4 regions of the Diaphorobacter ruginosibacter genome follow, and region 1 is predicted to be linked to each of the others. Evidence: predicted binding sites of a transcription regulator. Region 1 holds the regulator's gene; each other region holds the start of a gene.
The links. The regulator sigma-54, encoded in region 1, starts transcription at its own class of promoters, with help from an activator protein. The targets are predictions, from matches to a motif close to TGGCANGNAANCTGCTTT.

Region 1 (7,187 bases):
ACCCGACACCGAGTACACGTTCGACGTGGATCTGGCCGTGGCGCAGAATAACGACAACCCGGTGTACTACGTGCAGTACGCCCATGCGCGCATCTGCTCGGTGCTGCGCGCCTGGGCAGAGCAGGGCGGTGCGGGCGTTCCAGCGCTCAGTGACGTGGATCTCGCGGCTCTCGAGGGACCGCAGGCCCAGGCGCTGATGCTGCTGCTCGCGAAGTATCCGGAAATGCTCACGGCCGCCGCCACCGGCAACGCGCCACATGACGTTACCTTTTACCTGCGCGATCTGGCGTCCGCCTATCACTCCTACTACGACGCAGAGCGTATCCTCGTGGATGACGAGAAGGTCAAGCTCGCACGCCTCGCGCTGGTCGCAGCGACCGCGCAGGTATTGCACAATGGCCTCGCCGTTCTGGGGGTCTCGGCTCCCGAGCGTATGTAACTTCGAGTGACTCCAACGGATCTATGAATCTTCACAAGCAACGCGGCGGCCTCATCCTGGGCCTTATTCTGGGCGTGCTCATCGGTCTGGCCGCGGCCCTGGCCGTTGCCGTCTATGTGACAAAGGTGCCCGTGCCGTTCCTGAACAAGAACGCGTCGCGGGGCGCCGACCAGGACGAGGCGGAAGCGCAGCGCAACAAGAACTGGGACCCCAACTCCAGCCTCTATGGCCGCAATCCGGCCAAGCCCGGCTCCACGCCGCAGGATGCGACCACGTCGCCGCCGGCGGTGACGGGCACGGTGACCCCGGCCCCCGCGCCGGTCGCGTCGGCGCCGGCACCCTCCACCACGACGGCCTCCGCTCCGCGTGGCACGGCGTCGTCGACCACCGCATCGCAGCAGCCCAAGCCCACCAGCAGCGACCCGCTGGGTGATCTGGCGCGCGCACGCGCCGCTGCGGCCCCTGCACCGGCGCCCGTGCCCACGACCAACGATCCGTTCGACTACTTCGTGCAGGCCGGCGCCTTCCGTTCACAGGCCGATGCAGATGCGCAGCGCGCCAAGCTGGCGATGCTGGGCTGGGAGGCCCGCGTGAGCGAGCGCGAGCAGAATGGCCGTACCGTGTTCCGGGTGCGAATCGGTCCGTTCAGCAAGCGTGACGATGCCGATTCGCTCAAGGGCAAGCTGGATGGGGCCGGGATCGAAACGGCACTGGTTCGCGTGCAGCGCTGAACTTTTTTGCCGTCCTTCGCTCACAATCCCAAGTTGCTACAAAAAAACTGAAGAGGAATGTTCATCTCATGAAACGCCGCGAGTTTTCCCTGTCCACCGCCTCGGCGGTCGCCGCTTCCGCCCTGACACTGCCCCTGTCGATGAACGCACAGGCCCAGGCCCGCGCTTTCAAGGAGGGCAAGGACTTCGTCAAGCTCAAGAAGCCCGTGGCGACCGATGCGCCCGCAGGCAAGGTCGAAGTCATCGAGTTCTTCTGGTACAGCTGCCCGCACTGCAATGCCTTCGAGCCGGCTTTCGAGGCCTGGGCGAAGAGCGCTCCTGCCAACATGGCGATCCGCCGCGTGCCGGTGGCCTTCAACGCGAGCTTCGTGCCCCAGCAGAAGCTGTATTTCGCGCTGGAAGCCATGAACCTCCTGCCGCAACTGCACACCAAGGTGTTCCATGCGGTGCACGTGGAGCGCCTGCCCCTGAACAAGGACGATGCCATTTTCGAGTGGATCGGCAAGCAGGGCGTGGACGTGGCGAAGTTCAAGGAAGCCTACAACTCGTTCAACACCGCCAACCTGCTGCGCAAGGCGGCCGCACTGCAGGAGGCCTACCAGGTCGAAGGCGTGCCATCGATGGGCGTGGCGGGCAAGTACTACACCGACGGCACCATGGCAGGCAACATGCAGAGCGTGCTGCAGGTCGTCGAGTACCTGGGATCGCTCAAGGCCTGATCGGATCGAACTCCTCGTCTCGCCACGGCTGAAGAACGCGTCCCCTGGGGCGCGTTTTTTTTGGTCCGGCGTGTCGGGGTGCACGATCTTTACCTTGTCCGCCTATCGTGGCGGGGTCGTTTCCATACCTTCTTGCCCGGGCTTCAGTACAATGGCCGAGCAAGATTCATGCCCTATGAAAAACAGACTCATCCCGTTATTTCTTGGCTGCCTGCTGGCCCTCGGCTCGGTGGCCTCCCATGCTGAAAAAGCCGACCGTGACAAGCCGATGAACATCGAGGCCGATGCACTGCGCCATGACGAGCTCAAGCAGATCAGCGTGTTCACGGGCAATGTGGTCATGACCAAGGGCACCATCGTGCTGCGCGGTGCGCAGCTGGAGGTGCGGCAGGACCCCGATGGCTTCCAGTTCGGCACGGTGACCGCTGCCGCCGGCAAGCGCGCATTCTTCCGACAAAAGCGTGATTCCGCTCCCGGTGCGCCGGACGAGTTCGTCGAGGGCGAGGGCGAAGTCATCGAATACGACGGCAAGGCCGACATCGTCAAGTTCATCCGCCGTGCCGAGCTGCGCCGCTACCGCGACACCACGCTGACCGACCAGGTCAATGGCGCACTGATCGTCTACAACAACATCACCGACGTGTTCACGGTGGATGGCGTCAAGAGCACCACGCCGGGCAATGCACAGGGTGGCACGCCTTCCGGGCGCGTGCGCATGACGCTCACGCCCAAGGAGAAACCGGCGGAAGGCGCGGCGTCCCAGCCCGCAAGGCCTGCACGCACGGGAGAAGCGCCCGCGTTGCGCTCGAGCCCCGAACTGAGCACGGGCGGCAGCAAGTGAGTAGTGGTGTCGACGTGTTGAACCCTGATTCCGCAGCAGCGCCCATGACGAGCAGCGTGGATGCGCACAGCCGCCTCGAGGCCCTGCATCTCGAGAAATCCTACGGCAGCCGCAAGGTGGTGAAGGACGTGTCCCTGTCGGTACGCAAGGGCGAGGTCGTGGGTCTGCTGGGCCCCAACGGCGCCGGCAAGACCACGTCGTTCTACATGATCGTGGGTCTCGTGCGCTCCGACGCCGGCGAGATCTACATCGATGGCCAGTCCGTGCAGGACCTGCCGATCCACAAGCGCTCGCGCCTGGGGCTGTCCTATCTGCCGCAGGAGGCATCGATCTTTCGCAAGCTCAACGTCGAAGACAACGTGCGTGCCGTGCTCGAGCTCCAGAAGGATGAGAACGGCCACGCGCTCTCGCGGGCGGTGATCGAGGAGCGCCTGACCATGCTGCTGCAGGAGCTGCGTGTGGACCACCTGCGCGAATCGCCTGCGCTGGCGCTCTCGGGCGGTGAGCGCCGCCGCGTCGAGATCGCCCGCGCCCTCGCGACACAGCCGCGCTTCATCCTGCTCGACGAGCCCTTTGCGGGTATCGACCCGATCGCGGTGATCGAGATCCAGCGCATCATCGGATTCCTGAAGGCGCGCGGCATCGGGGTGCTCATCACCGACCACAACGTGCGCGAGACGCTGGGTATCTGCGATCACGCATTCATCATCAGCGACGGCCATGTGCTTGCCCAGGGCACGCCCTCGGAGATCGTGGACAACGCCGATGTGCGCCGGGTCTACCTCGGCGAACATTTCCGCATGTGAGTGCCATGGGTGACGACCTGAGGGGACGCTTCATCGCGAGACAGGACTGCGGGCAATGAAACCGGGACTGTCGCTCCGCGTATCGCAACATCTGGCGCTCACGCCGCAACTGCAGCAGTCGATCAAGCTGCTGCAGCTCTCCACGCTGGAGCTCGACCAGGAGGTCGAGCAGATGCTGGATGACAACCCGTTCCTGGAGCGCGAAACCGATACCGCCACCCGCGAGGAGTTCGGGCTCGACAGCGCGGACACGCCGGCAAGCGGCGAAGAGGCGGAGTTCTCCCTGCATGCCGCAGGCTCCACCACGGCCTCGGCAGGCGCCGACGAGCCAGGTTCCGCAGCCGATGCAGACCCGCCGGCGGCCCAGACCGAGAGCGTCGACTGGGATGGCGACGGCACGGTCGATGTCCAGCCGGATGATGGCGAGTGGGGGGGCGATGCTCCCGCGCGCACCCATACGAGCGGGTCCGGCGAGGATGAAGTGGACGCCATCGATCTTGCGCGTGCACATGAGTCGCTCACCGACCACCTGCACCGGCAGGCACTCTCGCTGCATCTGTCGGAGATCGACAGTGCCGCCGTGCGCTTCCTAATTGAATCGCTGAACGACGATGGCTACCTGGAGGAATCGCTTGCCGAACTGGCGATTGCCCTGGCAGGCAACGATGCGCCCACCGAGGAGCTCGAAGAGCTCGTGCATCGCTTCACCGTGGCGCTGCGCCTGCTGCAGAGCCTCGAGCCAGCGGGCGTCGGCGCGCGCAACCTGGGTGAATGCCTCACGCTGCAGTTGCACGGCATGAACCAGGACGAGGAGGGCGATCCGGCGATCATCGCCGTGGCGCTCGACATCTGCCGCGATTCGCTGGACCTGCTGGCGCGCCGCGACGTCAAGCGCCTCACGCAGGCCTGTGGCGCCGGTGAGGAGAACACGCGCGCGGCCATGAACCTGATTGCGCGCCTGGAACCTCGCCCGGGGCGGCGCTTTGCCGATGTCCAGCGCCAGATCATCGTGCCCGACGTGATCGTCAAGAACGTGGGGCGCGGCGCGCAGATGCGGTTCACGGTGCAGCTCAACGCGGATGTGATGCCGCGCCTGCGCGTGCATGACGTCTACGCCAACGCCCTGCGCGGCCAGCGCGGCAACGAGGCCCATGCGGGCCTGCAGCAGCGGCTGCAGGAGGCGCGCTGGTTCATCAAGAACGTGCAGCAGCGCTTCGACACCATCCTGCGCGTGTCCACGGCCATCGTCGAGCGCCAGAAGAATTTCTTCGTGCACGGCGAACTGGCCATGCGTCCACTGGTGCTGCGCGACATCGCGGACGAGCTGGGCCTGCATGAGTCCACCATCAGCCGCGTGACGACGGCCAAGTACATGTCCACGCCCCAGGGGACCTTCGAGCTCAAGTACTTCTTCGGATCGGGCCTGGGAACCGAGACGGGCGGCAGCGCGTCGAGCACGGCCGTGAAGGCGTTGATCAAGCAGCTGCTGAGCTCCGAAAACCCGAAGAAGCCGCTGTCGGACAGCAAGATCGCGGACATGCTGGCGGAGCAGGGCATCGAGTGCGCCCGCCGCACCGTGGCCAAGTACCGCGAGGCGCTGAAGATTCCCCCGGCCAATCTGCGCAAGGCGGTGTGAGGGCAGCGGCCCATGAACGCGCCAAGGGTTTTCATGGGTAAGAAACGTCGTTTTTTGTCTGCTCTGCTTTCAATTTCACCCGAATGAGGTATTGCCAGCACCGGCCGAAATCGTGACCATTGGTGCATTGCGAACTGCACCCCGCTTCCGGCTGGCGGTGCAGCACATCTCGAGGGGCATTCCGGTGGAGTGCAAAGGGGAAGCGCAGCGGCCGCACCGGCCCGGACGATGGATGTCCTCGTCGGCGGTGCCTGGTGCAAGGAAAAAGGCCGCCAAGACGACGCCGGCACATGTGGGCCCTCAGCCCTGCACGCAGCGGTGCAGGACATGGACACATGTGCCAGGCGGGCGTCGCTGCCGCGCAATGTCAGAATGCAGCGCTTTCGAGTTCTCTTCTTGAACGCCCTTCCGAACTCTCTTCCGAACCCCCTTCACTCGCCCATGGCACGCATCGTCTTCGAACTTCCAGCGCATTTCGCCTTCAGCACCGAGGTGCAGATCTACATCAGCCATGTGAACCAGGGTGGTCATCTCGACAATGCACAGCTGTTGAGCCTGGTGTCGGAGGCGCGCCTGCGCTTCTTCCAGGCCATCGGGTTTCCCGCGGAGGATGACCCGGACACCACCATCGTGGTGGGCGACATCGTCGCGCAATACAAGTCGGAAGGCTTTCACGGCGAGGTGATGTGCATCCGGATGACGCCTGCGGATTTCAACCGCTACGGCTTTGACCTGGTGTTCAGCGTCACCGAGAAATCCCAGGGCCGCGAGGTTGCGCGCGGCAAGACCGGCATCGTCTTCGTGAGCCGGACGGACCGCAAGGTGGTGCCGGTTCCCGGCGCCGTCCTGGAGCGGCTGCAGGCCATGCAGCAGATCGGCTGAAACGTTTTCTTGCGTATGAAAATCGATGGCAGGCCGCTTCTGGCATAGTTCCGGCATTCAAATTTCATAATAAGAAAAACAAAAGGAAACAGAATCCTTACATGTTTCCTCCTAACATGTGCCGAACCGACAGAGTGCGGCCTCGCAGGATGGGGCCGATTTCCGCATCATCTTTTGCGGCTGCGGCCAGCGGGTGACGCGCCCGTCTTCCTGGAAGCAACGTGTCGCCTGTGGTCGCCGCGTGCGGGAGGCGACACATGCAGAAGGCGTTCGAGCACTCGTGCAAGCACTGTCTCTATGCGGCGCTCGCCGCATGCCTTGCACCAGGCAGTGGTGCAGCGGCACGTGAACTGGTTTCCGTCGACGCGCTGATGGCGGCGCCCCCGCGGGCAAGTTCCCTTGGCAAGGACGGTGTGGCCCTGCCTGCGGAGGTGCAGCAGATCACGCGCGACAGTAGGCTGGGATCGCCCGTGTTCGTGAAACTCGTGCCGCAGGGTGTTTCCACCGTTGGTGATGGCAAGCAGGCCCCTGCCATCGATGCGACGCGTGCCGCACGCGACGTGTTCAAGCGCCTGGCGCCTCTCTATGGGGTGAGTGCATCCGACATCGATGCCGCTTCCGTGCAGGTGCAGCGCGAGGCGCTCGCAAGCGGTGCCCGCCTGGTGCGCCTCACGAGCCAGCGTGAAGGAATCCCGGTATTCCGCGAGCAGGCCACGGTGCTGCTCGATGCGCGGCAGCAGGCACTGAGCGTGGGCGGCTCCATTGGCAGCACCCAGCTTGCCGGCGGCGCGAGCAAGTCAGCCGCGTCGTCTGCCCTGTCCCCCGCGGCGGCGGCGCAGAAGGCCTTGAGCGACTTCGATTTCGCGGCCGATGCTCATGCGCAGCTTACCGAGCGCGCGCAGGCGGCCGATGCGGGCGGCTACCGCTGGCTCGAACTGCCATCGACGGTCAAGGGGGCTGGGGGAGCCGTGCTGGAGGATGCGATCCGCTATCGTCCCACCTGGTTTCGCATGCCGCAGGGCCTGCTGGCCGCCTACTACCTGGAGCTGCGCGTGCTGGAGGGCGGTGTGCACAGTGCCTACGCCTATGTGATCGACAGCAGCAGCGGCGCCCTGCTGTTCCGCAGCAGCATG
Region 2 (7,187 bases), 960 kb from region 1:
GCAGACCACCACGAGATCCTGGTCCCGCATCCGCTCGACCCCACGCTGGTGCTGTACCTCTTCGCGCGCCTGGATGACCTGCCACTGGCCGCCCTGCGCCGACTGATCCTCGACGACCTGATGGACTGACCCACGGCAGGCAGCCACGGAAAAGCACAACGCCTCCAGGGCAAGCTGCCCTGGAGGCGTTCTGGGATCGGGCCACAGCTGCAGTTGCAGCAATGGCCTGGCAGTCCATCACACGTTGGTGATCGAGATCGCGCGGGTGTTCAGGCAGGCCTCCAGCGCCTCCGGTCCGCCTTCCGAGCCGTAACCCGAATCCTTGATGCCGCCGAACGGCAGTTCCGCCGAGGGCGTGGCTGGCTGATTGACCCACAGCATGCCGACCTCCACACGCTGCGACAGCAGGTGGGCATTCTTCAGCGAAGAGGTGAACGCGTAGCCCGCGAGGCCGAACGCAAGGCGGTTGGCCTCCTTGACAGCCTCGTTCAGGTCGGTGAAGCCGCGCACCGCCGCCACGGGACCGAACGGCTCGTCGTTGAAGATGCGCGCGGTCAGCGGCACATTGTCCAGAATCGTCGGTGCGTAGAAATTGCCGGCGGTGCCGATGCGCTCGCCGCCCGTCATCACCTCGGCTCCGCTCTGCACGGCGTCGGCCATGAACTCGGCCATCGCCGTCACGCGGCGCGGATTGGCCAGGGGGCCCATCTGCGTGCCCTCGGCCAGGCCGTCGCCCACCCGCAGGCCCTTCGCATACTTGGTGAGCGCCGCCACGAAGTCGGCCTTCACACTCTCATGCACCAGGAAGCGTGTGGGAGAAATACAGACCTGGCCCGCATTGCGGAACTTGGCGCCTGCCGTGCACTTCACGGCAAGCGCGATGTCCGCGTCGTCGCAGACGATGACGGGCGCATGGCCGCCGAGTTCCATCGTCACGCGCTTCATGTGCTGGCCCGCGAGGCCCGCGAGCTGCTTGCCCACCGGCGTGGAGCCCGTGAACGTGACCTTGCGCACCACGGGGTGCGGAATCAGATAGCCCGAGATTTCCGCCGGGTTGCCGTAGAGCAGGTTGATCACGCCGGCCGGAACGCCCGCATCGGCGAACGCCCTGATCAGTTCCGCGGGGCTGGCCGGGGTCTCCTCCGGCGCCTTCACGATCACCGCGCAGCCCGCAGCCAGGGCGGCCCCCAGCTTGCGCACCACCTGGTTGATCGGGAAATTCCATGGCGTGAATGCCGCCACGACCCCCACGGGGTCCTTCACCACCAGCTGGCGAACGGCCAGGTTGCGCGAGGGAACGATGCGGCCATAGACACGCATGCCTTCGTCGGCGAACCACTCGATGATGTCGGCCGCGGCCGCAGCCTCGCCACGTGCCTCGATCACCGGCTTGCCCTGCTCCTGCGTGAGGATCTCGCCGATCGCCGCCGCACGCTCGCGCATCAGCGCGGCTGCGCGGCGCATGGTCCTGGCCCGCTCGATCGCGGGCATGTCGCGCCAGATCTCGAAGCCCTTCTGCGCGGAAGCAAGCGCCGCATCCATGTCCGCCTTGTTGGCATGCGCCACACGGCCGATTTCCTGGCCGGTGGCCGGATTGAACACGGCAAGCGACTTGCCGTCGGATGCATCGCGCCATTGGCCGTCGATGAAGAGCTGGGTATTGGGGTAACTCATGCGTTTGCTCCTTGTGCTGGGTGTCGGGTTGGTGGCTTGCTGATTTGCCTCACCCGCCAATATAGGACAGATGGGTGGGTTGTGCTGGATTGTGGTTGCGCATTCTGGAACCGCTTGGCAGATACCCGGCCCCGGCGCACCGGCGAAGCGGAAGTCGCCGCCTCTTCGGTTCATCCCCCGCACATCCAGCTCCACGTAAGCGCAGCGCAGAGCACTCCACCGCATCGCCCCCCGCAAGGAAGAAGTCCCCCCCTTTCGATCAATGGTGCACAGGCACCAGGAAGTCCCGGCTGATCCGGGACCCCAGCTCGTTCACCCGATCCAGGAACTGCGTCAGGTATGCATGCAGCCCGGTGGCCAGAATCTCCTCGATCCTCCCGTAGCTCAGGTCGGCCAAAAGGCGCCCCGCCTTGCGCTGCGTCTCTCCCGAGTGCTCGTTGGCCACGGCCGCCAGGTTGTCCACCACCTGCTTCATGTTCGAATGCAGGGAGCGCGGCATGTCGGCCCGCAGCATCAGCAGTTCGGCCACGCGCTCGGGTGTGATCACATCGCGGTAGACCTTGCGGTAGATCTCGAATGCGGAGACGCTGCGCAGGATCGCGCTCCAGTGATAGAAGTCGAACTCCGGCGTGGCACGCGTGGGATTGCGCACGCTGCCGTGGAAATCGCTCTGCACCGCATGGAACTTCACGTCCAGCAGCCGCGCCGTGTTGTCGGCCCGCTCAAGGGACGTACCAAGCCGCATGAAGCGGTACGCCTCGTCATGCAGCATGGTGCCCAGCGTGACGCCACGCGAAAGATGCGAGCGGTACTTGACCCACTCGAAAAACTGCCCCGGGTCGCGCTCGAGGGCCCCATCCTGCATGTGCTTGTGGATGGCCAGCCAGGTGTGGTTCTGCGTCTCCCAGACCTCGGTGGTCAGCGCCCCGCGCACCGCACGCGCATTCTCGCGCGCGGCCTGGATGCACGAGTAGATGGACGAGGGGTTGCGCTCATCACGCACCATGTAGGTGAGCACCTTCTCCTGCGTGATCTCGCCGTAGCGTGCGGTGTAGTCGGGTATCAGCTCGCTGATGGACAACAGGCCCAGCCAGCCTTCCTGCGCCTTGCTGGCGGATTGCGGCAGCAGCGACGTCTCGTAGTTCACATTGAGCATGCGCGCGGTGCTCTCGGCACGCTCCGTGTAACGCGACATCCAGAACAAATGGTCAGCGGTTCGGCTCAACATGTCAGGCTCCCTGCGATTGGTTATGCGATGCGGCCGAAGATGCGGGGGCGTCCTCGGGATTGAGCACCCAGGTGTCCTTCGTGCCTCCCCCCTGCGACGAGTTGACCACCAGCGAGCCCTCCTTGAGCGCGACGCGCGTGAGCCCGCCCGCGACCATGCGCACCTTCTTGCCCGACAGCACAAAGGGCCGCAGGTCGATGTGGCGCGGCGCAATGCCGGAGTTCACATAGGTCGGACAGCTCGACAGCGACAGCGTCGGCTGTGCGATGTAGCCGGCCGGGTTGGCCAGCAGCGCGGCACGGAACTCCTCGATCTCGGCCCGGGTCGCGGCAGGGCCGATCAGCATGCCGTAACCTCCCGCTCCGTGTACCTCCTTGACCACCAGTTCATGGAGATGATCGAGCACGTACTTCAGATCGTCGCTCTTGCGGCACAGCCACGTCGGCACATTCGAGAGGATGGGTTCCTCGCCCAGATAGAAGCGGATCATCTCGGGCACATAGGGGTAGACCGACTTGTCGTCCGCGATGCCGGTGCCGACCGCATTGCAGATCGCCACATTGCCGGCGCGGTAGACATCCATCAGGCCCGCGCAACCCAGGGTGGACGTGGGGCGGAACACGCGGGGATCGAGGAAGTCGTCGTCCACGCGCCGATAGATCACATCGACGCGCTGCAGCCCGCGCGTGGTGCGCATGAAAACGAAGTTGTCCTTGACGACCAGGTCCTGCCCTTCGACGAGCTCGACGCCCATCTGCTGCGCAAGGAACGCATGCTCGAAATACGCGCTGTTGTACATGCCCGGCGTGAGCACCACCACCGTCGGTTCGGAACTTGCCGAAGGTGCGCTCGCCCGCAGGGTGTCCAGCAGCAGGTCGGGATAGTGCGCGACCGGTGCCACCTTGTGCTGCGCGAACAGTTCGGGAAAGAGCCGCATCATCATCTTGCGGTTTTCCAGCATGTACGACACCCCCGAGGGCACGCGCAGGTTGTCCTCCAGCACGTAGTAGACCCCGTTGCCGCTGGCGTCCGGCGCCCGCACGATATCGATGCCCGAGATGTGGGAGTAGACGTCGTTGGGTACGTCGACCTGCACCATCTCGGGGCGGAACTGCGCGTTGCGGTTGATCAGTTCGTCGGGAACGATGCCCGCGCGGATGATGTCCTGCCCGTGGTAGACGTCGTGGATGAAGCGGTTGAGCGCGGTGACGCGCTGCTCCAGGCCCTGGCGCATGCGCTGCCATTCATCTGCGGGAATGATGCGCGGGATCAGGTCGAAGGGAATCAGGCGCTCGGTGCCCGAGCCGTCCTCGTCCTTGGCGCCATACACCGCGAAGGTGATGCCGACGCGCCGGAAGATCATCTCCGCCTCGGCGCGGCGCGCCTGCATCGCGCTGTCGGGCTGGCGCGCGAGCCATTGGGCATAGCGCCGGTAGTGCTCGCGCTCGGCACCTGCCGCGATAGGAAGCGTTGCATACATTTCGTCAAACCTGAGCATAAAGAAGCCTCCTGTGACCACAGGATAGCAAGTTGCAGGCCTGAAATCCCGGGCTGCCCTTCGCCAAGCATTAGCGCTATCCCTAGATCACTCTCAATAGCTCGACCTCACCATTTCAGTGCACCCGCACCCTCGGCAGGAACACGGTGATGCCAGTACCGGGCGGTGCGCTCACGCTCGCACCCCACGTCCTGCGCCCGATCGGAACGCCAGTGCACGGCGCCGCACACAGGCGTTGCGGCAACCACGACGGAGCGCTCGCGATAACGCCCCATGACCGCCGGTGCGGGATGGCCGAAGCGGTTGCGGTAACCGGCCTGCACCACGGCGATCCGAGGCTTCAGCGCGTCCAGAAACGCTTCGCTCGAGGAGGTCTTGCTGCCGTGATGCGGCACCAGGAGCAGGTGCACCGGCGCGAGCGCCCCCTGGGCCAGCAACGCCCACTCCTGCGCCAGTTCGATGTCCCCTGCCAGCAGCGCCGAGACGCCCTGCGCATCGGTCACCCGCAGCACGCAACTGGCAGCATTGGGCCGCAGGCGTTCGATCGGCCCCTCTGCCAACCTCAGCCCAAGCTCCGGCGGCGGATGCAGCACCTCGAAGCGCACGCCGTCCCAGGACCACTCGCCGCCTGCAAGACAGGGCTGCACGTCGCGCAGTTGCGCAAGCGGGTGCCCGCCTTCCAGCGACGCAAGCAGGCTGCTCTGCGGTTGCGCAGCCAGTACGGCAGCAGCGCCACCCGTATGGTCGGCATCGCGATGGCTCAGCACCAGGGTGTCGATGTGCTCGCCAAGGGCGTGGAGCACCGGCACGACAATGCGCTCTCCTGCATTGGCCTCGCCCGAATACTGCGGCCCGGCGTCGTAGAGAAGGCCATGCCGCGCGGTGCGCACCAGCACCGCCTGCCCCTGTCCCACATCGAGTGCCATGAGATCGAAACGCCCGGCTTCCGGACGTTCCTGCGACCACCACAGCAGCGGCACCATGCAAGGCAGCGCGAGCATCCGTACCCGCCACGGCAGCCGCAAGGCCAGCAGCATGCCTGCCAACGCTGCAGCCACGCCCGCCCACAGCGGCGCCACGGGCAGAGCAAGCTGCGCCATCGGCCAGTTGGCAAACCATTGCAGTGTTGCCGTGAAGAGCTGCGTGGCCAGCACAGCAGGCACCCACAGGCCATTCCACAGGATGCCGAGCATGGACAGCGGCAGCACCACGAAACTCACCCAGGGGATGGCCAGCAGGTTGACCACCAGCCCCACCACCGACATCTGCCCGAAGATCAGCAGGGAGAGCGGTGCCAGGGCCAGCGTGACAATCCACTGCTGGTGCAGCAACTGCCGCAAGTGAAGCGCAAGCGTTGCGATCGGAGACCGATGCGCCATGGCGCGAGACCGCATGCCACCCGCGAACAGCATGCCCACGGCCACGAAGCTGAGCCAGAAGCCGGCCTGCAGCATCGCCCACGGATCCCACAGCAGCACCAGGGCACAGGCGATCAGCCACACCTGCGGCCAGGGCCAGCGCTTGCCACCAAGGCGCAGCAGCGCGACGACACCCAGCATGAACACCGTGCGCTGCGACGGCACGCCCCAGCCGCTGAACAGCGCATACATCGCGGCCAGCAGCACACCACCCGACAGGCTCGCGAACTGTGCCGGCAGAAGCAGGCACAGGAGGCCGGAACGACGCCAGAGCGCACCGATGACCTTCGCTGCGAGCCATGCAAACATCGTCACATGCAGGCCCGAGATGCTGACCAGATGCGCCACACCGGTGATGCGAAAGAGATCCCAATCCTGCCGGTCGATCACGCGCTGGTCGCCCGTGACCAGCGCCGCCACCACGCCGGCAGCACGCTGCCGGTCCCCCTCCCGTTCCTGCTCCTGCGGAGAGCGCGAGGCTGTGCGCTCGAGAATGGCGTCGCGCACATGCTGACGCGCTCGCTCGACGGGATGGCGCCATGCCGAGTCATCGAGCAACCGGGGCGCGGACGATCCGTGTCCGGAACGGACATAGCCGTTGGCCTGGACGCCCTGCTCCCACATCCAGAGTTCGTAGTCGAAGCCGAACGGATTCATGCCGCCATGCGGCGCCCTCAGGCGTACTTCGAACGCCCAGCGCTGCCCCGCGCGCAGCGTCGCCGGCACGGCCGCTGGAGTGGATGCATCGTCCCACATGCCGAGCGCATACCAGCTCAGGTCCACCAGCCGAGGCAGCGAAACCGGCTGACCACGCCAGCGCGCCGACTCGACGCGCAATCGCATCTTCACGCCGCGTTCGCTGGACTGGGGCATCGCGGCGACGACACCCTCCACCTGCAGGTCCCGGCCCTCCAGGTCCGGATTCAATGCGGTCTGCGCCAAGGAGGCCGATCGCCATCCGATCTGGCCGAACACCGCAAGCGCCGACAATGCTGCCAGCGCCACGATCCACCCCGCCCAGGCCTGGCGTAGCCACACCGGATGCACAGCGGCCGATCGCACCCGCCGCCCCACCCGCCGCCTCATCAGCAGCGCACAGGCCAGCATGGCGCCCGCCCCCGTCATGCAGGCCACATAGGCTTCCGCGCTCCAGAGCATGCGCTGCTGCAACTGAAACGCCGTACCCAGCAGCACGCCGATCATGAGTGCCGATCCGGCCCATGGCGCGCACGGGTGACTCGCAGGAATGTCGGTGTGCAAGAGCATCCGGCGATGCTAGGGATTGCCCTTTCCCACGCCTTGATCCATGCGGACTGCCCGGCAAGGGATGACTCCGCAAATGGAATTGCGTGTTTCTCTCCCAACAGCC
Region 3 (7,187 bases), 950 kb from region 1:
GGTGCGCTCCAGGTACCAGCCCTCCAGCCGGTACAGCTGCATGAACGCGCCGGTGTACTCCATCACCTCCTCCGCGGTCTTCAGCTTGGCGAAGAAATGCGCGACTTCGGTCTTGATGCCGCCGTTGCCGCCCACATACATCTCCCAGCCTGAATCCACGCCGATGATGCCCACGTCCTTGATGCCCGATTCCGCGCAGTTGCGCGGGCAGCCGCTCACCGCGAACTTCACCTTGTGCGGTGCGTACATGCGCCACATCGCGTGCTCCAGGTCCTTGCCGAGCTGCGTGCTGTCCTGCGTTCCCATGCGGCACCATTCGCTGCCCACGCAGGTCTTCACGGTGCGCAGTGCCTTCGCGTACGCATGGCCGCAGGGCATGCCGATATCGTTCCACACCCCCTGCAGGTCTTCCTTCTTCACTCCGAGCAGATCGATGCGCTGGCCGCCCGTGACCTTCACCGTGGGAATCTGGTACTTGTCCACCACGTCGGCGATGCGGCGCAGCTCGTCGGCGGTCGTCTCGCCGCCCCACATGCGCGGCACCACGCTGTAGGTGCCATCCTTCTGGATGTTGGCATGGCTGCGCTCGTTGATGAAGCGGCTTTGCGGATCGTCCAGCGCGTCCTTGGGCCAGGTGCTGATGAGGTAGTAGTTGACGGCCGGGCGGCAGGTGGCACAGCCATCGGGCGTCTTCCATTCGAGAAAGCGGAACGTATCGTGCACGCTCAGCAGCCGGTGCTCGCGGATCGCATCGCGCACGGCCTGATGCCCGTGCATGGTGCAGCCGCACAGCGGCTTGAGCTTGGGCGTGGCGGAGTAATCGCCGCCCGCCGTGAACATCAGGATCTGCTCGACCAGGCCCGTGCACGACCCGCAGCTCGCACTGGCCTTGGTGTGCTTCTTCACCTCGTCCAGCGTGAACAGGCCCTTGTCCTTGATGGCCTTGCAGATCGCGCCCTTGGTCACGCCGTTGCAGCCGCAGACCTCGTCGCCGTCGGCCATGGCCGCGGCCTTGCTCTGGCCCTGGTGGCCGGTGTCGCCCAGGTTGGACTCGCCGAACATCAGCTTGTCCCGGATGTCGGCCACGCTGCGCCCTTCGCGCAGCAGCTTGAAGTACCAGCTGCCGTCCACCGTATCGCCGTAGAGGCATGCGCCCACGAGCCGGTCGTCCTTGAGCACCAGCTTCTTGTAGACACCGCCACCGGGGTCGCTCATGATGATTTCCTCGGTGTCCGCGCCGCCCTGGAAGTCACCCGCCGAGAACAGGTCGATGCCCGTCACCTTGAGCTTGGTCGACGTGAGCGATCCCTGGTAACGCCCGATGCCGAACTCCGCAAGATGGTTGGCCAGCACCTTGCCCTGCTCGAACAGCGGCGCCACCAACCCGTATGCCACGCCCCTGTGCGCCGCGCATTCGCCCACCGCATAGATGCGCGCGTCGGTCACGGTCTGCAGGGTGTCGCTCACCACGATGCCGCGATTCACATGCAGATGGACCTTCTCGGCCAGCGCCGTGTTGGGGCGGATGCCCACCGCCATCACCACCAGGTCGGCCGGCACCTCGCTGCCGTCCTTGAACCGCACGGCGCGCACGCGACCCGTGGCGTCGTCTCCCAGCAGCTCCTGCGTGTGCGCCCCCATCAGGAACTTCATGCCGCGCTCCATCAGCGATTGCTTGAGCAGGTCTCCGGCGGTGTCGTCCAGTTGCCGCTCCATGAGCCAGTCGCCCACATGCACCACGGTGCATTCCATGCCGCGCTTCATGAGCCCGTTGGCCGCCTCGAGCCCCAGCAGACCGCCGCCGATCACCACCGCGTGCCGGTATTGCGCGGCCGCATGGATCATCGCCTGCGTGTCCGCGATGTCGCGGTAGGCGAGCACGCCCGGCAGATCCTTGCCCGGAACCGGCAGCATGAAGGGATGGGATCCGGTCGCGAAGATGAGCCGGTCGTAGGGCGCGCTGACGGCGTCGCCGTTCGCGTCCACCGCATGCACGATGCGCCGCGCGCGATCCACATCGGTCACGCCGCAGCCCGCATGCAGCGTGATGCCGTGGTCCTGGTACCAGGACCAGTCGTTGAGGATGATCTCCTCAAGCGTCTGCTCCCCCGCCAGCACGGGCGAGAGCAGGATGCGGTTGTAATTGGGATGCGGCTCGGCGCCGAATACCGTGATGTCGTAGAGATCGGGCGCGATGGCGAGCAGCTCCTCCAGCGTGCGCACCCCCGCCATTCCGTTGCCGATCATGACCAGTCTGGATTTCTTCATCTCATGCTCCGTGGGCGTATGAAAACAAAAAGACGTCCGGCAACGACCATGAGTCTTCATGGGTCGCCTGGACGTCTTTGTCGTGTGCACCAGGGCTGCGTTGCCCGATGCATCCGTGGCCCACATTGGCCACGCTTTTTCCTATGCAATCCTCATGCCAGCTGCATGGCCTTGAAGATGCGCTTTTTTGGTGCAACGCATGTGCCATGCACGTGCGGTACACAGCACTGCTTACACACCCTTCTCCACATGCCCCTGCCGTGTATACAGAAAGTCCATCACCGCCTTGCGGCAGCGCTGGTACTCGGGATCGTCCGCCAGCACGACCCGGTTGCGCGGCCTGGGCAGCGGCACTGGGAGTACCTCGCCGATCGTCGCCGCCGGCCCGTTGGTCATCATCACGATGCGGTCGGAGAGCAGCACCGCCTCGTCCACATCGTGCGTCACCATCACCACCGTGCGCTGCGTGCGCGCCACGATCTCCAGCAGCTCGTCCTGCAGCTTGGCCCGTGTGAGCGCATCGAGTGCGCCGAACGGCTCGTCCATGAGCAGCACCTGCGGCTCCATCGACAGCGCACGGGCAATGCCCACGCGCTGCTTCATGCCGCCCGAGATCTCACCGGGCCGCTTCTGCGCCGCGTGTGTGAGTCCCACGAGCGCCAGCGCCGCATCGGTGCGCTCGGCGAGTTGCGCCCGGCTGACGCTGCGCCCGAACACGCGCTCCACCGCGAGATGGACGTTGTCCCAGCAGGTGAGCCACGGCAGCAGCGAATGGTTCTGGAACACCACCGCGCGCTCCGGTCCAGGTCCCTTGATCTCGCGGCCCGCGCAGGTCAGCGCGCCCGCCGTGGGCGAGGTGAGTCCCGCGATCAGGTTGAGCAGCGTCGACTTGCCGCAGCCCGAATGCCCGATCAGGCTCACGAACTCGCCGCGCACGATGCGCAGGTTGATGTCCTTCAGTGCGGGGAACACGCCCTTCGAGGTGCGGAATGTCTGCTCCACGTTCTGCACGTCGATGTACCTTGCCAGTGTCGGCATCGGTGCGGCCAGGCCCTCGGGGCTCGAAGCAATGGCGGCATTCATGTCTTCACCTCCTCGAATGTGAACGCGGAAGCCAGCTTCACCAGCGCCAGCTCCAGCACCAGACCCACGATGCCGATCACGAAGATCGCGATGATGATGTTCGCGACGTTGAGGTTGTTCCACTCGTCCCATACCCAGAATCCGATACCCACGCCGCCCGTGAGCATCTCTGCCGCCACGATCACCAGCCATGCCGTGCCGACGGCCAGCCGCACCCCGGTCAGCATGTAGGGCAGGACGGAAGGAAACAGTATGGTGGTGGCGATCTTCCACTCGCTCAGGTTGAGCACGCGGGCCACGTTCATGTAGTCCTGCGGCACGCGCTGCACGCCGGTCGCCGTGTTGATGACCATCGGCCAGATCGAACAGATGAAAATGGTCCAGATCGCCGCCGGATCCGCGCCCTTGAACACCAACAGGCCGATCGGCAGCCAGGCCAGCGGCGACACCGGCCGCAGCAGGCTGATCAGCGGGTTGAACATGCGCGAGAGGAAGTCGAAGCGGCCGATGACGAAGCCCAGCGGGATGCCCACCAGCGCCGCGAGCCCGAAGCCAATGCAGACCCGCTGCAGCGAGGCCAGCACGTTCCAGCCCACGCCCTGGTCGTTGGGGCCGTTGCGGTAGAACGGATCGCTGAACACTTCCTGCGCCTGTTGCCAGGTGGCCAGCGGCCCGGGAATGCCGTCGCCGCGCGCCACGATCGACCAGAGCATCACCAGCAGCATCAGGCCCAGCACGGGCGGCAAGGCGCGCTGGGCCCAGCTGCCCAGACGCCTCGCCAGCGGCATGCGCGGCGGCGCTGCGCGCTCATCAGGGGGCGCATGCTGACGGATGCGAGGGGCGTTCGCGTGGGCTCCTGGATCGACGGTATCCGTGGCGGGACCATGAAAAACTGCACTGACCATGGTGGGCTCCGATGGGGTCAAGACAAAACGAAGAAGGAAACACAGAGAGAACAGGGCCTGGATTCAGGCCTTGGACTTGAAGGAATCGGCATAGCGCGCCGGGTCGCTTCCATCCCACACCACCCCATCCATCAGCTTGCTGCTGCGCATGGGCGACTTCGGCACGCTCACCTTGAGCTGCGCCGCCGCCTGGGTGTACAGGTCGATGCGGTTGATCTTGCGGGCCACCGCGAGGTAGTCCGGGTGCGACTTGAGCAGCCCCCAGCGCTTGTGCTGCGTGAGAAACCACATGCCGTCCGACAGGTAGGGGAAGTTCGCGTCGCCATCGGCAAAGAACTTCATGTGGTTCGGATCGTCCCAGGTTCTTCCCAGGCCGTTCTGGTAGCGCCCCAGGATGCGCTGATTGATGGCGTCCACGCTGGTGTTCACATACGACTTGGCCGCGATGGTCTCGGCCATCTTCAGCTTGTTCTGCATGCTGGCGTCGATCCAGCGACCCGCCTCCATCACCGCCATCATCACGGCGCGCGAGGTGTTGGGATACCTCTCCGCGAAGTCGGCACTGCAGCCCAGCACCTTTTCGGGATGGTCGCGCCAGATGTCCTGCGTGGTGGCGGCCGTGATGCCGATGCCGTCCATGATCGCGCGGTGCCCCCAGGGCTCTCCCACGCAATATCCGTCCATGTTGCCCACGCGCATGTTCGCCACCATCTGCGGGGGCGGCACGGTGATGACCTTGGCATCCTTCAGCGGGTCGATGCCCGCGCTCGCCATCCAGTAGTACAGCCACATGGCATGCGTTCCCGTGGGGAAGGTGTGCGCAAAGGTGTACTCCCGCTTGTCGCTGGCCATGAGCCTGGCGAGGCTGGCCGCATCGACCGCGCCCTTGTCGGCGAGCTTCCTGGACAACGTGATCGCCTGGCCATTACGGTTCAGCGTCATCAGAACCGCCATGTCCTTCTGCGGACTGCCCACTCCCAGCTGCACGCCATAGACCAGCCCGTACAGCACATGGGCCATGTCCAGATCGCCGTTGGTGAGCTTGTCGCGCACGCTGGCCCAGCTGGCCTCCTTGCTGGGAACGATCTTCACGCCGTATTTCTGGTCGAATCCCAGCACCGATGCCATGACCACGCTGGCGCAGTCGGTGAGAGGGATGAAGCCGATCTTCACCTCCTTCTTCTCCGGAGCGTCCGACCCCGCGGCCCAGGCGCCGTGGTGCCCGAGCGTGGCGTAGAGCGCCGAGCCCGCGGCCAGTTGCACGCCGCTGCGCAGAAAGCTGCGGCGCGGCGAGACCGTGCCTGCGGTCGGTTCCTTCTCATTTTTCTTCATGATCGAACTCCATCGAAGTCGTGGTGGCAAAGCAAAAAAGAAAACGGCGTCCACCCCTTCGCCTGCACACAGCAGACGAAGGAAGGGGACGCCGTTGTCCGGGAATCACGGGCATTGCTGCCGGGCAGGACCGCCTTTGGTCCGCTCTTGTCCCTGCCTGCACGCACGATCCGTGCCATGGAAAACCACAGGGGGTTGGTGGGCACAGCCCCCGTATCGGCCCTCGCATGGTGCATTGCAGCATCCGCCGATGGCCAAGTTGGTGCGCGACGGGATTCAGGGAGGCAGCAGCTCGACCGTCGACAGCACCGCCTGCGCGACATCGAGCAGCCGGCGGTTCTGGTTCATTGCGGTCTGGCGCAAGAGCTTGTGCGCATCGCTCTCGCTGATCTGGCGCAGGTGCATGAGCATGCCCTTGGCGCGTTCGATGGTCTTGCGCTCGACAAGTGCGGTGCGCGCCCTGTCGATCTCGGCCTGCATGGCGAGCAGGCGCTGCGATTGCTCCTGCACCAGGCTGCGGATCGAGCGCTCCAGCTGCGGTCCGAAGGCGGCGCAGCTGGCATACGCTGCCGTGGTGCGCGGCAGGCTGTCGGGCGCGTCGACGGCGAAGAAAGCCAGCCCCTCAGTTTCCTCCGTTGCATGTTCCCGGTCCTGCAGCGCCTGCAGGGCGGTCTGAGCCAGTTCCAGCCTTCCTGCGCACAGCAGCGCGAGCTCGCGGGCCATCAGGACCTCCACTTCGTGCATCGCATCGAGCCGCAGCGAGCAGGCGGCAAACCAGCGCTCGCCCAGCCCCGCGTCCAGGCCGTCATCCGCCTGCGCGGTGCAGGCCACGCGGCGCAGGCGCTCGATGGCGGACATGTCGGGTCCCTGCTCGCACCGGCCCAGCCACAGCTCGTGCATTGCGGCCGGCGCGAATTCGGTGAACACCTGGAAGCACTGCTCCTGCGAATCGATGAGGTGCAGCCAGTGGCGCCGGCGCTGTTCATCGTTCACTCCCGAGGCAAATGCGGCTGCTCCCGTGGCGCGCTCCTGTCCGGCAAGCTCCTTGCCCTGCATGAAATGGAACAACGCCACCAGCAGGCGCGAGACGTCCGGATCGCATGCGCTGTCGGCCGCCTCGAACACCAGGGCAAGACAGGCCGCGATCAGCCGAACGAACGCGGCCGTGCTCTCCTGCAGGGTGAGCGCCAGCGACCCGATGCCGCTGCGCAGCGCGGGCAGGGACGCAAGCCCCTGCAGCAGGCAGGCGATCGCGTTGTACAGCAGCGCCGCATGCCGTGCGGGCTGCACCGGCAACTCCTGCGCATCGAGCGCCAGACGCACCATCCCGATCGCATCGTCCACGGCCCGCATCTGCGCCGCCAGCGCGGGTGCGCCCTGCTGGCCGCCGCTGGCAAGCCACAGGTTCGACAGCCCGCGCTCCTTCTGCAGTTCATGGATCAGCTCCGACACGCAAGTGACCAGCGAGCAGGCGCTGCGCAGCTGCTCCAGTTCGGCGATCTCGGACTGCCTTGCGGCAACCAGGTAGCACAGCGGTGATTTCATGGGAGGCCGTCAGTGTGTCGGGATACGCCGACACCGATGCAAGCTCCGTGCCCG
Region 4 (7,187 bases), 140 kb from region 1:
CCCCCTGCAATGTGGCGCAGCGCATCGCGGACGGAACACGCTCGCGGCTGCTGTGCGGCGCGAACCTGCCCATGTTGCTGCGGGCGGTGTGCTATCGGCGGGAGGAACTGGAGTCGTTGATGTCGCGCGCCCTGGTCGGAGGAACGCAGGGCGTGATGCAGGTGGCACCGACGGCACCTCAAAATCAGATTCGAATGACCTGTTCATCTCATGATCAAGAAAAAAATCATCATCAGCAATAAGCTGGGACTGCATGCACGCGCATCCGCGAAGTTGACCAAGCTGGCCGGCAGCTGCCCTTGCGATGTGTGGATCACGCGTGGCGAACGCCGGGTGAACGCCAAGAGCATCATGGGCGTCATGATGCTCGCGGCAGGCATCGGCACCGAGATCGAGCTGGAGACCGATGGCGAGCAGGAAGAGCAGTCGATGGAGGCGCTGGTCGCCCTGATCGACGGCAAGTTTGGCGAGGGAGAGTGACGGTCTGCACGCACGCGGACGCGCCATTCGATTGAAGAAATGATGCTGCAGAGGGCCGCGCAGGTGCGGCGATGCAGAGAACGGAGACTCGACGACCATGACATTCGCGATACATGGATTGGCTGTGGCTCCAGGAATTGCCATTGGCCGCGCGGTGATCGCTGCCTCCAGTCGCATGGAGGTGGTGCACTATTTCATCGAGCCGGAGCAGGTCGTTCCAGAGATCAAGCGCCTGCGGGCAGGGCGCGACGCCGTGGTCGAGGAACTGCGGCGCATGCAGGAAGAGCTGCCTGCCGATGTGCCGCACGAGCTGGCCGCGTTGCTGGACGTGCACCTGATGCTGCTGCAGGACGAGTTGCTGGAGAACGGCGTCAAGCGCTGGATTTCCGAGCGCCTGTACAACGCGGAATGGGCCCTCACCACCCAGCTTGAACTTGTCTCGCGGCAATTCGACGAGATGGAGGACGAGTACCTGCGCGAGCGCAAGGCCGACCTCGAGCAGGTGGTCGAGCGCGTGCTGCGATACATGCGTGGTGTCGCCAGCCCCGTCGCACCGCCGGCGAGCCCCAAGCGTGCGCAGGGCATGCTGCCCGGCCTGGGCGAGGAGCTCACCGAGGACCCTCTGGTGCTGATCGCCAACGATCTCTCCCCCGCCGACATGCTGCAGTTCAAGACCAGCCTGTTCGCAGGCTTCGTGACCGACGTCGGCGGCAAGACATCGCACACCGCCATCGTTGCGCGCAGCATGGACATTCCTGCTGTCGTCGGCGCACGCAGCTCCAGTCTGCTGGTGCGGCAGGACGACTGGGTGGTGATCGATGGCGATGCGGGCATCGTCATCGTCAACCCGTCCTCGATCGTGCTGGAGGAGTACAGCTTCCGCCGCCGCCAGGTGTCGCTGGAGCGTGAGAGGCTCTCGCGCCTGCGCCACACGCCCGCAGTGACGCTCGACGGCCAGTCGATCGAGCTCATGGCCAACATCGAGCGCCCCGACGATTGCGATGGCGCGGTGCATGCCGGCGCCGTGGGCGTAGGCCTGTTCCGCACCGAATTCCTGTTCATGGGGCGCGGCGCGAAGCTGCCCGACGAGGACGAGCAGTATGCCGTCTACCGCGAGGCGCTGGAGCGCATGAGCGGCCTGCCGGTCACGCTGCGCACCATCGACATTGGCAACGACAAGCCGCTCGACAAGGGGCATCGGGATGGCGGCTCGCTGAATCCGGCGCTCGGCCTGCGCGCGATCCGCTGGAGCCTGGCCGACACGTCCATGTTCCGCACGCAGCTGCGCGCGGTGCTGCGTGCAGCGCTGCATGGCAAGGTGAACCTGCTTTTTCCGATGCTCTCGAGCATCGGCGAGATCCGCCAGACCCTGGCGCAGCTCGACCTCGCGCGTGCGGAGCTCGATGCGCGTGGCGAGGCATATGGCGATCTGCGGCTGGGCGCGATGATCGAGGTGCCGGCCGCGGCGCTGATGATCCGCAGCTTCCTGAAGCACTTCGATTTCGTCTCGATCGGCACCAATGACCTGGTGCAATACACGCTGGCGATCGACCGTGCGGACGAGGCGGTGGCCCACCTCTTCGATCCGATGCACCCGGCTGTGCTGCGCCTGGTGGCCGACGTGATCCGCGCGGCCAACGAGGCCGGCAAGGAGGTCTGCGTGTGCGGCGAGATGGGTGGCGATGTCACGATGACGCGCCTGCTGCTGGGCTTCGGCCTGCGCTCCTTCTCGATGCACCCCGCGCAGATTCTCGCGGTCAAGCAGGAGATCCTGCGCTCGGACACCCGCAAGCTGTGCGAGTGGTCGCAGTCGATTCTCGCATCGGACGAACCGCTGGCACCCGTGGCCCCGGCCTGAGGGCCACGGGCACCCCTTCGCGCCCGGGTCGCCAACACGCTCTCAGGCGAGTGCTTCGGCAGGTCCGAAGAATTCGTAGTGCACCTGCTCCTGCGGCACGCCCAGCTGCGCGAGCGATTGCTTCACCGAGCGCATGAAACCGCGCGGGCCGAGGAAGTACACGTCGGCGTCGCGTGATGCGGGCAGCCATTCGCCGAGCTGCTCGGCGGTCAGCAGGCCCTCGGCATCCACGGCGTCGGCCGGCGTGGCGCGGTCATAGCAATAGCGGCGCGTGAGCTGCGGATGTTGCCGGGCCAGCGTGTCGATCTGCTCGCGGAACGCATGCACGCCGCGTTCGCGGGCGCAATGGATGAACGTGACCTCGCGCTCGCCCTGCAGTGCCGCCTGCAGCATCGGCAGCGTGGGGGTGATGCCCACGCCGCCGCTGATCAGCACCAGTGGCCTGTCGCCCTGCCGGAGCGTGAAGTTGCCGGCGGGCGGGAACACCTGCAGCGTGTCGCCTTCGTGCACCGCATCGTGCAGATGGTTGGAGGCCTTGCCCCCGGGCTCGCGCTTGACGCTGATGCGCAGGCTCCGGCCGTTGCTTGGTGCGGAGATCGAGTAGTTGCGGCGTTGCTCCTCGCCGTCGATGATGAGGCGCAGGCCCAGGTACTGGCCCGGCTCATGCGCCATCACCGCGCCGCCGTCCGCGGGCACGAGGTGGAACGAGGTGATCTCGCTGCTTTCCTCGACCTTCATCTGCACGATGAATGCGCGTTCGCCGCGCCAGCCGCCGGGAACGCCGGCGTTGCGGTCGTAGGCCTGGGCTTCGGCACCGATCAGGATGTCGGCCAGCTGCTGGTAGGCGGCGCCCCAGGCGGCAATCACTTCATCGGTGGCGATCTCCGCCCCCAGCACCTCGCGGATCGCGCGCAGCAGGCAGGCCCCGACGATGGGATAGTGCCCGGGCTGCACCTGCAGAGCCACGTGCTTGTTGATGATCTGTGCAGGGAGGTCGCCCAGTGCCTCGAGGCGGTCGATGTGCTTGGCGTACATGAGCACGCTGTGCGCGAGCGCCCGGGGCTGGGCACCGGTCTGCTGGTGGGCCGAGTTGAACAGCGGCCGCACTTCGGGGTGCTCGCTCAGCATGATCCGGTAGAAGTGGGTGGTCAGGGCCTCGCCTCCGGTTTCGAGCAGCGGGACGGTGGAACGGACGATGGCTTTCTGGGATTCGGTCAACATCTGAAATGGACTCCTTGGGTACGCATGAAAAGTGGCTGCCCCCCTCAACGCAAGCCCTGTGCCATTGCCAATGCCATTGAGCGACAAGGGTTTGCAAGAATGTGGGTCAATATGACATCGATCAATTAGCGTCTTTATGACTGCTTATGGAGTCAAATTGACAATTTCCGCCACCCTCCATGCACTGATTCCCCTGGTCGCCGATCTGGCAGAGGAGCTTCCCGAGCGAGAGCGCCTGCGCCGACTGCTCGCGGCGCTACGGACCGTGCTCCCGGCCGATGCGGCCGCGCTGCTCCGGCTGGAGGACGGGGAATGGCTGCGACCGCTGGCGATCGACGGACTGGTCCCCGATGCGCTTGGCCGGCGTTTTCGCATTGCGGAGCATCCACGGCTCGCGCAGTTGATGGCGGCGGGCCAGGCCATGCGTTTTGCCCCCGACAGCACGCTGCCCGATCCCTACGATGGTCTCGTGCAGGCGCCTCAAGGAGCGCTGCACGTGCACGACTGCATGGGCTGCGTGCTGCAGGTGGGAGGGGCCACCTGGGGGCTGCTCACGCTCGATTCGCTGACGCAGGGGCGTCTGTCCGGTCCGCATGCGCTCGCCGTGCTCCAGGCCTTCAGCAATCTCGCCGCGGCCACCGTGACCACCGCGGAGCGCGTGAGCGGGCTGGCGCGCTCCGCGGCCCGTGCGGATGGAGGCGGGAGCGCGGCCCGCGAGGCCGAGTCGGCGCCGCGCAGCATGGTGGGGCAAAGCCCGGTCATGCAGAAACTCAAGGCCGACATCGCGCTGGTGGCGCAAAGCGACCTCACCGTGCTGATCACGGGGGACACCGGTGTGGGCAAGGAGCTGGTGGCGCAGGCCGTGCATGCGCGCTCGGCGCGTGCGGGCAGGCCGCTCGTGAGCCTCAATTGCGCCGCACTGCCGGACAACCTGGTTGAGAGCGAGCTCTTCGGCCACGTGCGCGGCGCGTTCACCGGAGCGCTCTCCGAGCGGCGCGGCAAGTTCGAGCAGGCGCATCTGGGGACGCTGTTCCTCGATGAAGTCGGCGAGCTGTCGCTGGCCGTACAGGCCAAGCTGCTGCGGGTGCTGCAAAGCGGCGAACTGCAGCGTCTGGGCTCGGACCGTGGGCACCACGTCGACGTGCGGGTGATCGCTGCGACGAATCGCGATCTCGTGGCGGAGGTCGAGGCCGGACGCATGCGCGCCGATTTCTACCACCGCCTGAGCGTCTATCCGCTGCATGTGCCGGCGCTTCGCGAGCGTGACAGCGATGTGCTGCAGATCGCGGGCTTCTTCCTGGAGGAGAACCGTTCGAGGCTTGCTCTGGGCGGCCTGCGGCTGGATGCGGATGCGCAGGCCGCGCTGCTGCAGCATGCCTGGCCGGGCAACGTACGCGAGCTGGAGCACCGGATCAGCCGCGCGGTGCTCAAGGCATTGAGCCGTGCGCCGGCCGGTGCAGCGCGAAGCGGTGTGTCCCCTCATCGCCCGCGCATGCTGACGCTGCGCGTTCAGGACTTGTGGGATGACGAACAGCCGGGTGCTGCGGCCATTTCGGGCGCGCAAGCCGCAATCCAAAGCGACGTTCCGGGGCGCGTGCCTGCATCGCCGATGGCGGTCGATGTGCCAGCGCTCGGCCTGCGCGCAGCCGTGGAGCAGTACGAGCGCCAACTGATCGAACAAAGCCTTGCACGCAACGGCGCGAGCTGGGCGGCATCCGCGCGCGAGCTGCAACTTGATCGCGCGAACCTGCAGCGACTCGCGCGTCGCCTGGGGGTCCAGGCCCCACGGAAGCCATGAAATGACGCCCTATGCAGGGGGCGTTCTTCATCGTGTGTCAGTCGTCTGCCCATAAAAAACCGCGCCGATCGGGCGCGGTTTCTGTGAAGGGCAGGCTGGAGACGGGTCAGACGCCCGCAGCGTGCGCCTGCTGGTCGGCGTGGTAGCTCGAACGCACCATCGCGCCCACCGCGGCGTGGGTGAAGCCCATCTTGTAGGCCTCTTCCTCGAACATCTTGAAGGTGTCGGGGTGCACGTAGCGACGCACGGGCAGATGGCTGTTGGACGGGGCGAGGTACTGGCCGATGGTGAGCATGTCGATGTTGTGCTCGCGCATGTCGCGCATCACCTGCAGGATCTCCTCGTCCGTCTCGCCCAGGCCCACCATGATGCCGCTCTTGGTTGGCACGCTGGGGTGCAGTGCCTTGAACTTCTTGAGCAGGTTCAGCGAGAACTGGTAGTCCGAACCGGGGCGCGCTTCCTTGTACAGGCGCGGTGCGGTTTCGAGGTTGTGGTTCATCACGTCGGGTGGCGCGGCCTTGAGGATTTCGAGGGCGCGGTCGTCGCGGCCACGGAAATCCGGGACGAGGATCTCGATCTGCGTCTGCGGCGAGAGCTCGCGGATGTTCCGGATGCACTCCACGAAGTGGCCCGAGCCGCCGTCGCGCAGGTCGTCGCGGTCCACGCTGGTGATCACCACGTACTTCAGGCGCAGCTGCGCGATGGTCTTGGCCAGGTTCAGCGGCTCGTTGACGTCGAGCGGGTCGGGGCGGCCGTGGCCCACGTCGCAGAATGGGCAGCGGCGCGTGCACTTGTCGCCCATGATCATGAACGTGGCCGTGCCCTTGCCGAAGCATTCGCCGATGTTGGGGCAGGAGGCTTCCTCGCACACCGTGTGCAGCTTGTTCTCGCGCAGGATGTCCTTGATTTCGTAGAAGCGCGTGGTGGGGCTGCCTGCCTTCACGCGGATCCACTCGGGCTTCTTCAGGACTTCGCCCTGCTCGACCTTGATGGGGATGCGCGAGAGCTTGGCCGCGGCCTTCTGCTTGGCCAGCGGGTTGTAGGCTTCTGCCGATTGCGCTTCGCGCACGACTTCAGGAGTGCTCATATCTGCTCGACTTTGTGTCAGGGTGCAAGGCGGCGTTGCAGTTGCCCGGCAAGAACTTCCGCCGCCTCGTCACTGGTGATGTTGACGCCCATTGTAGAAAGATCGACCGTTCTCAGCCCGGCATAGCCGCACGGGTTGATTCGGGAATAGGGCTCCAGATCCATGTTCACATTGAGCGCCACGCCATGGTAGGTGCAGTGCCGCGAGACCTTGATGCCCAGGGCGGCGATTTTCCCAAGTCCCGTGAAGTCCTGCGCATCGTCCTTGGCAAGACCCTTTTGCGGGCGTTGGGCGAGCAGGGCATGGCTGTGCGGATCATCGAGGCGCACGTACACGCCGGGCGCATGGGCGACGCGATGGCCGACCACGCCGAAATGCGCCAGCGTGCGGATGGCGGCCTCCTCGAGGCGGTAGACATACTCCTTCACGAAGTAGCCCGCGCGGCGCAGGTCGATGAGCGGATAGGCCACCACCTGGCCTGGTCCGTGGTAGGTCACCTGCCCGCCGCGGTTGGTCTGCACGATGGGGATCGGTCCCGGTGCAAGCAGGTGCTCGGCATCGCCCGCGATGCCCTGTGTGAACACGGCATCGTGCTCGCACAGCCAGAGCTCATCGGCGGTTTCGGGAGTGCGTGCCTCAGTGAAGCGCTGCATGGAAAGGGCGGTGTCGACGTAGTCGACCCGCCCGAGTTGGCGAACCTGCATGGTCACGCCAGGCCTTACAGCACGACCTTGACCATGGGG

Region 2: the regulator sigma-54 is predicted to act here: its motif matches at 4,425-4,442, upstream of H9K76_RS05900 (circularly permuted type 2 ATP-grasp protein).
Region 3: the regulator sigma-54 is predicted to act here: its motif matches at 2,411-2,428, upstream of nirB (nitrite reductase large subunit NirB).
Region 4: the regulator sigma-54 is predicted to act here: its motif matches at 3,606-3,623, upstream of hmpA (NO-inducible flavohemoprotein).

What each region holds. Positions count from the first base shown of each region.
Region 1 is NZ_CP060714.1:319,983-327,169, forward strand. It holds gene argS (arginine--tRNA ligase) at 1-439, shown strand, start outside; gene H9K76_RS01535 (SPOR domain-containing protein) at 463-1,170, shown strand; gene H9K76_RS01540 (thiol:disulfide interchange protein DsbA/DsbL) at 1,239-1,889, shown strand; gene lptA (lipopolysaccharide transport periplasmic protein LptA) at 2,065-2,730, shown strand; gene lptB (LPS export ABC transporter ATP-binding protein) at 2,775-3,536, shown strand; gene H9K76_RS01555 (RNA polymerase factor sigma-54) at 3,592-5,172, shown strand; gene H9K76_RS01560 (acyl-CoA thioesterase) at 5,614-6,054, shown strand; gene H9K76_RS01565 (IPTL-CTERM sorting domain-containing protein) at 6,312-7,187, shown strand, end outside.
Region 2 is NZ_CP060714.1:1,279,968-1,287,154, reverse strand. It holds gene H9K76_RS05915 (BLUF domain-containing protein) at 1-129, shown strand, start outside; gene H9K76_RS05910 (NAD-dependent succinate-semialdehyde dehydrogenase) at 238-1,674, opposite strand; gene H9K76_RS05905 (alpha-E domain-containing protein) at 1,934-2,902, opposite strand; gene H9K76_RS05900 (circularly permuted type 2 ATP-grasp protein) at 2,904-4,400, opposite strand; gene H9K76_RS05895 (DNA internalization-related competence protein ComEC/Rec2) at 4,508-7,084, opposite strand.
Region 3 is NZ_CP060714.1:4,537,359-4,544,545, reverse strand. It holds gene nirB (nitrite reductase large subunit NirB) at 1-2,268, opposite strand, end outside; gene H9K76_RS20520 (ABC transporter ATP-binding protein) at 2,500-3,306, opposite strand; gene ntrB (nitrate ABC transporter permease) at 3,348-4,256, opposite strand; gene H9K76_RS20510 (CmpA/NrtA family ABC transporter substrate-binding protein) at 4,320-5,588, opposite strand; gene H9K76_RS20505 (nitrate regulatory protein) at 5,865-7,133, opposite strand.
Region 4 is NZ_CP060714.1:183,681-190,867, forward strand. It holds gene H9K76_RS00920 (PTS sugar transporter subunit IIA) at 1-242, shown strand, start outside; gene H9K76_RS00925 (HPr family phosphocarrier protein) at 211-480, shown strand; gene ptsP (phosphoenolpyruvate--protein phosphotransferase) at 578-2,338, shown strand; gene hmpA (NO-inducible flavohemoprotein) at 2,381-3,559, opposite strand; gene norR (nitric oxide reductase transcriptional regulator NorR) at 3,717-5,357, shown strand; gene lipA (lipoyl synthase) at 5,464-6,444, opposite strand; gene lipB (lipoyl(octanoyl) transferase LipB) at 6,462-7,148, opposite strand; gene H9K76_RS00955 (HP0495 family protein) at 7,163-7,187, opposite strand, start outside.